One region of the Arthrobacter sp. UCD-GKA genome, then DNA from elsewhere that is predicted to be linked to it. Evidence: riboswitches for the same ligand, from Rfam matches in the RefSeq annotation. Region 1 holds a riboswitch; the other holds the start of a gene.
What was found. Region 1 has a riboswitch for glycine ahead of BLJ79_RS10710 (hypothetical protein). Riboswitches for the same ligand answer to the same signal wherever they lie in the genome.

Region 2: it holds a riboswitch for glycine, as region 1 does, so the genes downstream of both, BLJ79_RS08840 (DUF5058 family protein) here and BLJ79_RS10710 (hypothetical protein) in region 1, are expected to answer to the same signal.

The regions. Positions count from the first base shown of each region.
Region 1 covers NZ_MOLR01000005.1:244,397-249,948, forward strand. Annotated here, with positions in the region: gene BLJ79_RS10700 (YkvI family membrane protein) at 132-1,256, shown strand; gene BLJ79_RS10705 (hypothetical protein) at 1,384-1,785, shown strand; glycine riboswitch at 1,984-2,081, shown strand; gene BLJ79_RS10710 (hypothetical protein) at 2,239-2,445, shown strand; gene cycA (D-serine/D-alanine/glycine transporter) at 2,501-3,985, shown strand; gene BLJ79_RS10720 (hypothetical protein) at 4,040-4,903, opposite strand; gene BLJ79_RS10725 (LLM class flavin-dependent oxidoreductase) at 4,998-5,552, opposite strand, start outside.
Region 2 covers NZ_MOLR01000004.1:555,212-560,763, reverse strand. Annotated here, with positions in the region: gene BLJ79_RS08850 (amidohydrolase) at 1-176, opposite strand, end outside; gene BLJ79_RS08845 (hypothetical protein) at 292-1,035, opposite strand; gene BLJ79_RS08840 (DUF5058 family protein) at 1,064-1,813, opposite strand; glycine riboswitch at 1,985-2,075, opposite strand; gene BLJ79_RS23540 (hypothetical protein) at 2,626-2,790, shown strand; gene BLJ79_RS22365 (IclR family transcriptional regulator) at 3,121-3,864, shown strand; gene BLJ79_RS08830 (zinc-binding dehydrogenase) at 3,998-5,080, shown strand; gene BLJ79_RS08825 (MFS transporter) at 5,161-5,552, shown strand, end outside.

The sequences.
Region 1 (5,552 bases):
TGAGGCCCGTCATATTACTTTCGTTTGTTGACTAGGTCACATCTGAGACATATCGTTCTATGGAAATTGATATATCAGGGAGCGGCGCATCTTTGGTGGCGTCGGCGAGAACCACGGGAGACAACAGCCACATGCCACAAAAATCCCCCACCAGGGCGCATCTTGACACCGTCGAAAAGGCGAGCTTCCTTCGCGTCCTCACCTATGCCGGAGCGATCATCGCGTTCCTCATAGGCTCCGGGTTCGCCACCGGGCAGGAGATCCTGCAGTATTTCACTTCCTACGGATACTGGGGCGTCTTCGGCACCGGTCTGCTGGTCCTGGTGCTGATGACCTATGTGGCCGTCGAATTCTTCGTGGTCGGGCAGGCGAAGAAATTCGACCGGCCGTCGCGGATCTTCCACTACTACTGCGGCAAGCATCTGGGGACCTTCTTCGACTACTTCTCGATCCTGTTCGTTTTCCTGAGCTTCACCGTGATGGTCGCCGGCGCCGGCGCCGTCTTCGAGGAGCACTACGGGATGTCGCGATACGTTGGCGGCATCGGACTGGCGGTGGTCGTGGGCATCAGCGTGTGGTTTGGCCTGAAGTCCCTGGTCGATGTCATCGGGAAGATCGGTCCGGTGATCGTTGTGGTCGCCATTGCCCTCGGACTGTTGGGAATCTTCCGCAACCCGGGCGGGATCGCGGAGGGCAACGCCCTGCTTTCGGGTCTTGATTTGACCCAGGCTTCCACGAACTGGTTCATGGCCGGCCTGTCCTACGTGGGTTTCTGTATGCTCTGGCTCGCGGCCTTCCTGACCGCGCTTGGCAAGACTGCACGCAACCGCAAGGAGGCGTCCTCCGGGGCCCTGGCAGGGTCGATCGCGTTTTCGGTGGCCTGCATCATTGTTGGCCTGGGCCTGCTGGCGAACATTGTGCGAGTCGGCGGGACCGAGATCCCGATGCTCGTGCTGGCCAAGGACGTGAGCCCGGTCCTTGCCGCCGGGATTTCCGTGATGATCCTCGCGGGCATCTACACGACCGCGGTGCCGTTGCTGTGGACAGTCTCCTCGCGCTTCTTCGCCGACAAGACGCCGCGCTTCAAGTACCTGACCATCGCGCTGGCAGTGGTTGGCACAGTGATCGGCCTGGTCCTGCCGTTCTCCCAGATGGTCAACATCGTCTATGTCGTCAACGGCTACGTCGGGATCCTGTTGCTGGTCCTGATGCTGGTCAAGACCGGCACGCGCCTGGTGCGGCGCCAGCCGCTGTGACCCGGCGCGGCCGTCCGCTCCGGCATCAATGCCGGCCTGCGTCCTTGGCCTATCGTGTTCGTCTCGAGTCGGTTGGGCTGGCCGCGCGGGGCGGTGCGAGTGCCGGTCCGGCGATCGAGGAGGAAACATGAACGGCGTTGACTGGAAATCGGTTCCCGTGGCCGCTCCACCGCCGGGAGCGGTCGAGGTGCCGCGCAGCGATTTCGGGTTCCTGGCCGTTGCCGGAATCCTCGAGTTGGGCGTGCCGGGTGCGGTGTACCGGTTGCCGCGCGAGGCCGGGGACGGGGCAGGCGCCGAACGCGTCGGGGACTCCCGGGAGATCGCGACCACGCTGGCCGATGCCGGCATCCCGGGTCCGGCGGATCCGCTGGCCGACTGCTGGTTCATTCTTCGTCCGTCATCCATGCCCACGGAGGGCTTCTGGGATGCGCTGGGGGAAGCCGAACCATTGCGCGGGCGGAACCAGACCCGGCGGGGGTGCCGCAGCGGCCTGCATGCGGCGTTGCAGGTCCTGAACTCCAGCAGCTAAACGACCGGCCAACGGACCGTGGCTGTTGCACCCATCGCTGACTTGGCTTTTTGGCTCATGTGACGGCCGCAGCCGCGGGGTGGGCTCTTTTTCGGGGGCGCCGCGACATGTTTCGCGGGCGATGACACAAAAGGCTTGTGAGTTGCACCACAGGCCACTGCGCAGTAAGTTATGACTGCAATCACAAAATATCGCCGTTGACACGTGGCGGGAGAGATCCGTCCGCGCCTTGGACGGGCGCCGTAGGAGCAATTCCTCCCCAGGAAACTCTCAGGCCCCCGTACCGCCACGAAGAGGCGAATCTGGAAAGAAGCACGGTCTGGTCCGTGCTCACCGAAGGAGCAAGTCCCGATCCCCTTGCGGACGGGATGGAAACTCTCAGGTACGTCAACAGATTGGGGAGGATCCAAGAACAGCGCGGACCCGTCCGCGCGCGATTCGGGAGTTCCTCCAATGACGCCAACCACCCACGCCACTGCCCGGTCGCCCTTTGGTGCGCCCGCCGGCCTGCACCGTGAATCCGCGCTGCGGTCCCCCGGGAATGCCGAGCACCGCACCGCAGGGCACTCCTGCAAGCGCACCGGCCTGGGAATGGTTGCCTCGGAGAACAACGCGAAGTCCTTGTTCCAGGGCATCGCGCCCGTCGGCGAGAACCGTTAGGGAATCGTCCATGGCACGCCACCGAAGCACCGGCACCAATCTGGAAGGCAACAGCATGAGCAAGAACAGTTCCGCGCCCCACCTCGAACGTGGGCTCTCCAACCGCCACATCCAACTGATCGCGCTCGGCGGTGCCATCGGCACCGGCTTGTTCATGGGATCCGGCAAGACCATTGCGGTGGCCGGGCCCTCGGTCATCTTCGTGTACATGATCATCGGCTTCATGCTCTTCTTCGTGATGCGCGCGATGGGCGAATTGCTGTTGAGCAACACCAACTACAAGAACTTCTCCGACTTCGCCGGGGACATTCTGGGCCCGTGGGCCGCCTTCTTCACGGGGTGGACCTACTGGTTCTGCTGGGTGGTCACCGGCATCGCGGACGTGGTGGCCATCTCCCACTACGTCGCGTTCTGGTGGAAGGACCTGCCGCTATGGATCCCCGCCGTGGCCTGCATCCTTCTGCTCGTGGCCCTCAACCTGCCCAGCGTGAAGAACTTCGGCGAGACCGAGTTCTGGTTCGCCCTGGTCAAGATCGTCGCCATCGGCGCGCTGATCGTCGTCGGCCTGGTCATGGTCATTACCGGCTTCGAGAACAACGGGGCCACTGCCTCCTTCGCGAACCTCTGGAACGACGGCGGGATGTTCCCGACCGGCTTCATGGGCTTCGTTGCTGGCTTCCAGATCGCCGTGTTCGCGTTCGTCGGCATCGAGCTTGTCGGTACGACCGCGGCCGAGACCAAGGACCCGGAGAAGACCCTGCCCAAGGCGATCAACTCCATTCCGATCCGCATCCTCTTCTTCTACGTCGGTGCCCTGGTCATCCTCATGGCCGTCCAGCCGTGGAAGCTGTTCAGTGCCGCGGAGTCCCCGTTCGTGGGCATGTTCGCCCTGGCCGGCCTGGCCGGCGCCGCAGGCATCGTGAACTTCGTGGTGCTCACCTCCGCGACCTCCAGTGCGAACTCCGGCATCTACTCGACCTCCCGCATGATCCACGGCCTGGCCGAGGAGGGCGACGCCCCCAGGGGCTTCGCGAAGCTCTCCCGCACCAAGGTCCCGCGCAACGCGCTGCTGTTCTCCTGCATGTTCCTGCTCGCCGGCGTGGCGCTGCTTTACGCCGAGGGTGGCGTGGCGGAGGCGTTCACCCTGGTCACCACGATCTCAGCGCTGTGCTTCATGTTCGTCTGGTCGATCATCCTCATCAGCTACCTGGTCTACCGCAAGCGCCGCCCGCAGCTGCACGTGGCCAGCAAGTTCAAGATGCCCGGCGGAACGTTCATGCCCTACGTGGTGCTGGCCTTCTTCGGCTTCATCCTCTGGGCACTGACCACGCAGGCTGACACCCTGGCCGCGCTGCTCTTCACCCCGATCTGGTTCGTGGCACTGGGCATCGGCTACGCGATCCTGCGCTCCAAGCCCAAGCACGCCGAATTGCGGGCGTTGCACCAGGCCAAGGTCGCCCAGGAACGCATGCTTGCGGCATCGTTCAATGCCGGTGGCGCGGTGCTGGAGGCGGATGTGAAGGAGCCCGCCGCGAAGTAGCGGTAGCATTCCGGTCCGCGCCGGGGCCGTTTCCCGTGGGGGGCGGCCCCGGCGTCATGCGGCCGCGTGCCGGCCCGTCCCGGTTTCCGGGGCGGGGACGGGGTTCCAGGTCCTTCGGGTCTCGAGGTACCAGAAGTACAGGAAGAGTGCGATTTCGTACCACTCGACGAAGAAGACCGCCTGCCTGACCCCGAGCGCGGCCAACACGGCCCATGCCACCACGCCCAGCGCCATCAGGACCAGCAGCCCCGCATAGTGGCCAGCCCGCCCGCCGCTGGTGTCGGTGTCACCAAGCCTGCTGCTGCCCAGGTGGCTGGCGATCGCGATGCCCATGCTGGCGAGCAGAAGCAGGGCTGCGGCAAGGTGGACGCCGACGAAGTCCTTGCCTTCGAGCGTCCGCCACAGCAACAGCACCAGGAACCCCGCCAGCAGCAGCGTGCCTGCCACGGCCAGCCACCGTGTTTCCGTGCGTTGCAGCAATGAGCGCGACGACCAGCTGCGGGTCTTCCACTCCAGCCACCCGAATGCCACCGCCACGACCAGCACCGCAACCACGGAGACCTGGATCGAGCGGATGAGCTCCCGTGCCGCGGCGGGGTCCAGGGTGCCAAGGGTCTGGCCCAGCCCGGCGGGGACGAAGGCGACGAACATCGCGTAGAAGCCGGCGAGGTTCAGCGCCTGGTCCTCCAGCGGCGGTCCCTTGTAGACCACCAGCAGCACGCCGGTGGTCACCATCATCGCCACGAACAGGTTCCTGGCCGGGCCGATGTAGTAGGAGCTGATGGAGTCCCCGATGCTCCCGGTCCACCAGGCGTACAGGGCGATGGCCACCAGGAGCAGCAGCGGAATGACCAGGAGCATCAGGCGCAGGTAGCGCAGCGTGTCCCGGCCCTGGTTCTCGTCGACAGGAGTGTGCATGCCTGATTGTGCAACAGCAAATACCCTGTTGGCTAGGGCGGGGACGCGCCGGCGCGGGGCAGTTCCGCCTCGGTCCCGCGCGCCGGCGGCGGGATCAGCGCCAGCCGAGCTGGGGCGCCACCTGGGTGAGGATCGCTTCGATCACGTGGGCGTTGTACTCGACGCCGAGCTGGTTCGGGACCGTGAGCAGCAGGGTGTCCGCTGCGGCAATCGCCTCGTCCTGGGCCAGTTTCTTGGCCAGCTCGTCGGGTTCCCCGGCGTAGGACTTGCCGAAGACCGCGCGCGTCTTCGCATCGATGTTGCCGATCTGGTCGGAACTGTGGCGGTCGCGGCCGAAGTACTGCCAGTCCCGCTCTTCCGTCAGCGCGAAGATGCTGCGGCTGACCGAGACCCGCGGCTCGCGCTGGTGGCCGGCTTCCTTCCACGCTTGGCGGTAGAGCTCGATCTGCTCGGCCTGCTGGACGTGGAAGGGCTTGCCGGATTCGTCGTCCTTGAGCGTGGAGCTTTGCAGGTTCATGCCCAGCTTCGCGGCCCATACGGCCGTCGCATTGGAGCCCGAACCCCACCAGATGCGTTCGCGCAGGCCCTCCGAATGCGGTTCCACGCGCAAGAGTCCCGGCGGGTTGGGGAACATCGGGTTCGGGCTCGG
Region 2 (5,552 bases), on a different contig from region 1:
CCGCCGCAGCGGAACACCTCGAGCCCGAGGTCTTCCAGGCGCTTGGCCAGGTAGTCGGCGGTCCGGTGTTCCTGCATGGACAGCTCGGGGTTGGCGTGGAGGTACTTGTAGGTCTCGTGCATTTCCGCGGTCGAGTCCTCGGTCAGTGCCAGGGCCGGCGGGATGGTGTTCGTCATCGGGCGTTGTTTCCTTGCTCTTGGGTGGGGCGGCGGCACCCGGGAGTGCCGCCGCCGGTAACTGTGGTGTGGATGCGCTCGGTCTCGGGCCGGTCCGGGCAGCCGAGTGCGTCGGTCAGTAGACCGGCCCCTCGGGGGTTGCATGCACCGGTACGTCCTCCGGTGTCCCCAGGGTCTTGCGGTCGCGCAGCACCCAGGCGAGAACAGCCGTGGCAATCACGGCGACAGCGGTGGAGAACAGGCCGAAGGGCTTGAAGAAGAAGGCCACGGAGACCACGATGATCGAGACGACCAAGGCAATCAGCGCCGAGCGCGGTGCCTTCTGGCTCACGATCGCCTGCACGACCACGGCGCCCATGACGGTGGGCAGGATGTAGAACTGGATGGTCTGGACGATGTCAGTGGGAATCACGCTGACCAGCCAGGTGCCCAGCAGTCCGACGAAGATGAACAGCGAGGCCAGGTGGACGGTGGCGGCACCGCAGATCGCGGCGACCGAGGCCAGCTCGCCCTTGCGGGTGCCGGGCTTTACGCCGATGGTGGCCTGGGCGATCATGGCCGCCGGCAGCAACTTGTTGGAGATGTTGCCGATCATGAACGCCTGGTACATGGACGAGGCGCCCAGGATCGGGAAGTAGGTCAGCGGCTCGACGATCCAGATGACCCCGAAGACCGCGGCCAGCGCACCGAAGGCGGCGATGATGCCGGAGACCTGGATGTCCAGTCCGGCAAAAAAGACCAGGTAGGCAGGGGCGGCCAGCGAGAAGAACAGGCCAATGATCATGGTGATCCGGCCCCAGCGGGAAGTGGTCTTGTCGAAGGCGCCGAGCGCCTGGTGGATTTCTGTTGCCTGAGGCATGATGTGCTCCTGGGAATCTTGGCTGCGATTAGAGGCGGGTGGCCGCGTAGGTGATGGCCAGGGAGAGGATGATGGCAATGCCCAGGGCCCATTCCTTGATCCAGGGCCGGTTGACCTTCTTGGCGATGACCATCAGACCGGTCATGATCGCGGCCGAGGAGACGAAGGCGACCACGTGTATCCATGACTTGGGCAGTTCGCCGATTCCCAGCACCATGAAGGCGGCAACCATGGCGGCACCCGGGACCACGAGCATGATGGCCGGGTTGACCTTGCGCAGCGCGGAGTCGCCCTTCTTGAGCAGCGGGGTCAGGATGAGCGTGGCAATCATCCACATGGCCCCGCCCAGGCTCATGGCGGCCAGGGCCAGGCCAAAGACGGCCTGCGTGTAGGTCGGCCCGCCGAGTTCGGCTCCGGCGGTGTTGGCTGCGATTGCCGCGGCGGCGGTCTCGTAGGACACCGAGCCGATCAAGCCGATGCGCACCAGCACCGCGGGGGTGCCGAAGACCGTCAGCAGGGCGACGGCAACCATGACCACTGCCAGTGAGGGGCCAAGCGCGGAGATGGCGCCGGCGCGGAAGCTGGTCTTCAATTCGGCATGGCTCATCCCGACATGGGGTGCAGCGATCCGTGCGGCCTTCATATAGATGACGGACTGGACGACGATGACCAGGAAGACGCCGACAGCACAAGCCCAGAGGACTGGCGAATTGGCTATGGCGAGGATGTCCGTGGAATTGCTGTCCGCAGCGGCGGGCAATATGGCAGGTACGTGCATGGGGGAGTTCTACCGTTCATCGAAGGGGTCAGTGCGGTGCATGCGGGCCCTGGGTGATGCCGGTGCCACCGTGCCCGCTCTGTCCTGAACCTGAAAGTGAAACCGGTGCCCCATGGCACCGGCGTGCTTCGTCGGTGAGCCACCGGTCCCGGCGGCTGCTCTCCAGAGTTTCCTCACGCGGCTGTTCCTGGTACCTGAGAGATTGCGGGTGCTTGCCCCTTCGGTGCCCGAGTGGTGTCCGGGACTCTCCAGCCGCGCGTGACCGGAAGACTATTCAGTTGTGTGCGGATGCTTTTCCGCGTGCGACCAAGAATACTTGACGCGGGTCACAGTGGCTCTTTTGTTTCTCCCGACCAAGCAGTCGTGAATCAATATTTTTGCGTCTGGTCATCGATGGCCTAAGGAGCCAACCTCGTCCGCCTGCAATCGAGTAAGGAGGGCGGTGCTCCGGAAGATACCTCGCGCATCGAATGGATTTCGGGCGGACAAGCATTCCATCGAGATGAACCGGTGGTTAGCCTTGAAAAAATGCATGGCGGCCTCGCCTGTCCACTTGTTATCGATCACCGGATGCGCACACCGGGGCCGGATGCCCATCGAAGCGCCACACCCCGATTCCCGGCGGTTTTAAATATGTCTGCCAACAAAGACACCGCCAGGAAGTACATCTACGGATTAAACAATTCGGATCACGCCTAAATCCTCTCGTGCCTGACCGGCGACACTGAGTGGAGGGCCTTCGGCCACTTTCGGCTCAACGGCAAGGAAGTCTACGACCCGCGATCTCAAGCCCCGATTTCAGTGGACCGCCAGTGCTGCTCATAGTGCGCTTTGTCGAAGGGGACGACGTGGTGATGACCGAGTTCTCCGGCGAGGTCTTACGCATGGCCATAGGCGAGGTCTTTGTGATGCGCGAGGCCTTGATCACCGAGCGCCGCACCTTCGTCATCGAACTGACCGAGAACGACCACAAATAGGCGCCGGAGGAACCTACTCTCAGCCTTGCTAGGCACGATATTTCCCAAGCCTCGTATCGCAGATGCCCTCCTGGGTGAGCAGTCAAGTGTTGCTATCAGCAACGTACCCCTTCAGCAGTGTTGAAGCTATCTGGGCTGCCGCTAAATTCGTTTCAACGAGAGGGCGATGAATGCTGGTGTTCAGATGATGATCAATTTCTCAGCAGGATCTATCCGCCTCAATGGACTTAGAAACACAACTGCCGCCTCGCTCATTTGTGTTGCATGTCTCACTGAGTAAGACGCATAATAATTCGCATGGTTGTTTCTCTCCCTCAGGTACCGGTCTCGATGGTCGATCGCATTGGTGTCATCCTCGAGACGTTTAATGTTGATGACCCGGTGTTGACGGGCTCGGAAATTGCGCGTCGTACGGGCCTGCCCAAGGCGACTGTCGCGCGGATACTCGTGGACCTTGATCGGCATGATTTCGTTGCCCACACCGAGTCCGGATACCAGATTGGCATGAAGTGTTTTGAATTGGGGGAACGGGCACAACAGCCCAAGAACCTGCGCCGACTGGCTTTGGCCACCATGTCTGATCTTCGGCAAGCAACTGGTCTGACAGTGCAACTTGGCGTGCTTGATGGCTTGGATGTCGTATATATCGAGATCCTCCGCGGAAAGCACCGAGAGCTTCGTATTCCCTCACGAATCGGCGGGAGGGTGCCCAGTTATGCCACTGCTGGAGGCAAGGCGTTATTGGCCCACTCGGCCGCGGAAGTCCAAGAACTGGTCCTCAGTAGCGCCCTCACAAAAATCGGGCCTCGGACCATCGTCGATCCAAAAGAATTGGCCGCCCAATTGGAACGTACGCGCCGAGATGGCATTGCCTACGAGGTTGAAGAGTCCCATGGAGGTTTATCATGTGCGGCGAGCCCAATCCTTCGAAGCGATGGAACGGCGCTCGCAGTAATCTCAATCACCGCACCGGTAGGTAGCGTTGATATGCGCATAGTGGGGCCGGCTGTTCATGCCGCGACGCTCGGCTTGAACCGTCAGGTGCGGGCTACGCCATACTGGGCAAGCCTCTAGCATTACCTGTCCCACTGAGTGGGACGATTTTTTGACTTCAACGACACGTGATCACAGGCTATTTCCTAGTCGCCGTGACAAACGTCACGAGCGACAAAATCGTTACGAGGAGTCGTTTGTGAAAGCCGCAGTCATGACAGAGCCCAATGTGCCCCTGAGGGTGACCGAGTTGGTCATTAGCGCGCCGGGCCCTGGGGAAGTCCGGGTCCGGATAGAGGCAGCAGGCGTATGCCACAGCGACCTTCACTATATGAAGAACGATCTGGCCTGTAAGACGCCGATTGTCATGGGGCATGAAGGTGCTGGGATTGTCGAAGAACTTGGAGACGGGGTCCGAAGCGTGGCGGTTGGTGACAAGGTAATCATGACGTGGCGACCTCGATGCGGCTCCTGCGAATACTGCTCTTCTGGTCGTCCGGCGCTTTGCACTCTGGGCAAGATCCACGCCGTCACTAATGGCTTGCTGCGCGGCGGTTCTCGCTTGGATCATGATGGCACGGCTGTCCATCACCTCATGGGTGTTTCCTGCTTTGCGCAAGAGTGCGTTGTTTCCGAAGAATCCCTCATCAAGGTTCCTAAGGAAGTTCCTTCAGCCATTGCGGCAATCGTAGGATGCGCCGTCGTAACTGGCATGGGTACGGTACTCAACGGTATGCCGCATGCTGCCGGTGAATCCGTGCTTATTGTTGGTGCCGGCGGAGTCGGACTTTCGGCAGTCATTGGGGCAGCCGCAGTCGGCGCCTACCCCATCATCGTTGCCGATATCGACGACCAGAAACTTGATAAAGCGCGGGAGCTAGGTGCCACCCACACGATCAACAGCAAACTCGTGGACTTAGTTACTCAAGTTCTCGAGATCACTGAAACGGGAGTTCACTGGGCCATCGAAGCGATCGGGCGTGAAGAAACCATTACTGCGGCCGTTACCGCACTGCGTCCACGAGGCACCGCCTTCGTAATTGGACTGGGCAACCCGAATACCGACATCCGTTTCCCCCTGAATCAAGCGGTCCAACAGGAAAAGACCATCCGAGGAAGCTTGTACGGTTCCTCAAATCTCTCGGTTCAGATTCCACAAATCCTGCGGATGTACCTGGCAGGAAAACTGCCTCTGGACGCAATGCTGGGCAACAGCTTCGCGCTCGATGAGATTAACGAAGCTTTCGACGACTTGTCTGGCGGCGGCGCGGGCCGGGCCGTCATCCTCATGACTTAGTCAACTCGAACTAAATCGACATAGGAAGGCCACAGCAGCGTAGCTAGGGCATTCCCTGATCACTCACACAGGAGTTCTAAATGTCAGCCCAAACATCTGCGGTGACCATCCAAGTCACCAATCAAGACCGCAAGCGCGCTCTCTGGGGCAGCGCGGTCGGAAGCACCATCGAGTGGTACGACTATTTCCTCTACGGCACAATGTCGGGCCTCGTTTTCGGTCCGCTCTTCTTCCCCTCGGATAATCCAACCGCCAGCCAGATGCTCTCCCTTGCATCGTTTGCTCTTGCCTTCTTCGTACGACCCATTGGCGGCATATTGTTTAGCCACATCGGTGACCGAATCGGCCGGAAGAAAACGCTGCTAGTCACCCTGACTATGATGGGCGTTGCCACTGTTGCTATCGGTCTGATGCCTACTTATGCAGCCATTGGTGTAGGTGCCCCCATCCTCCTGACAATCTTGCGCCTCAT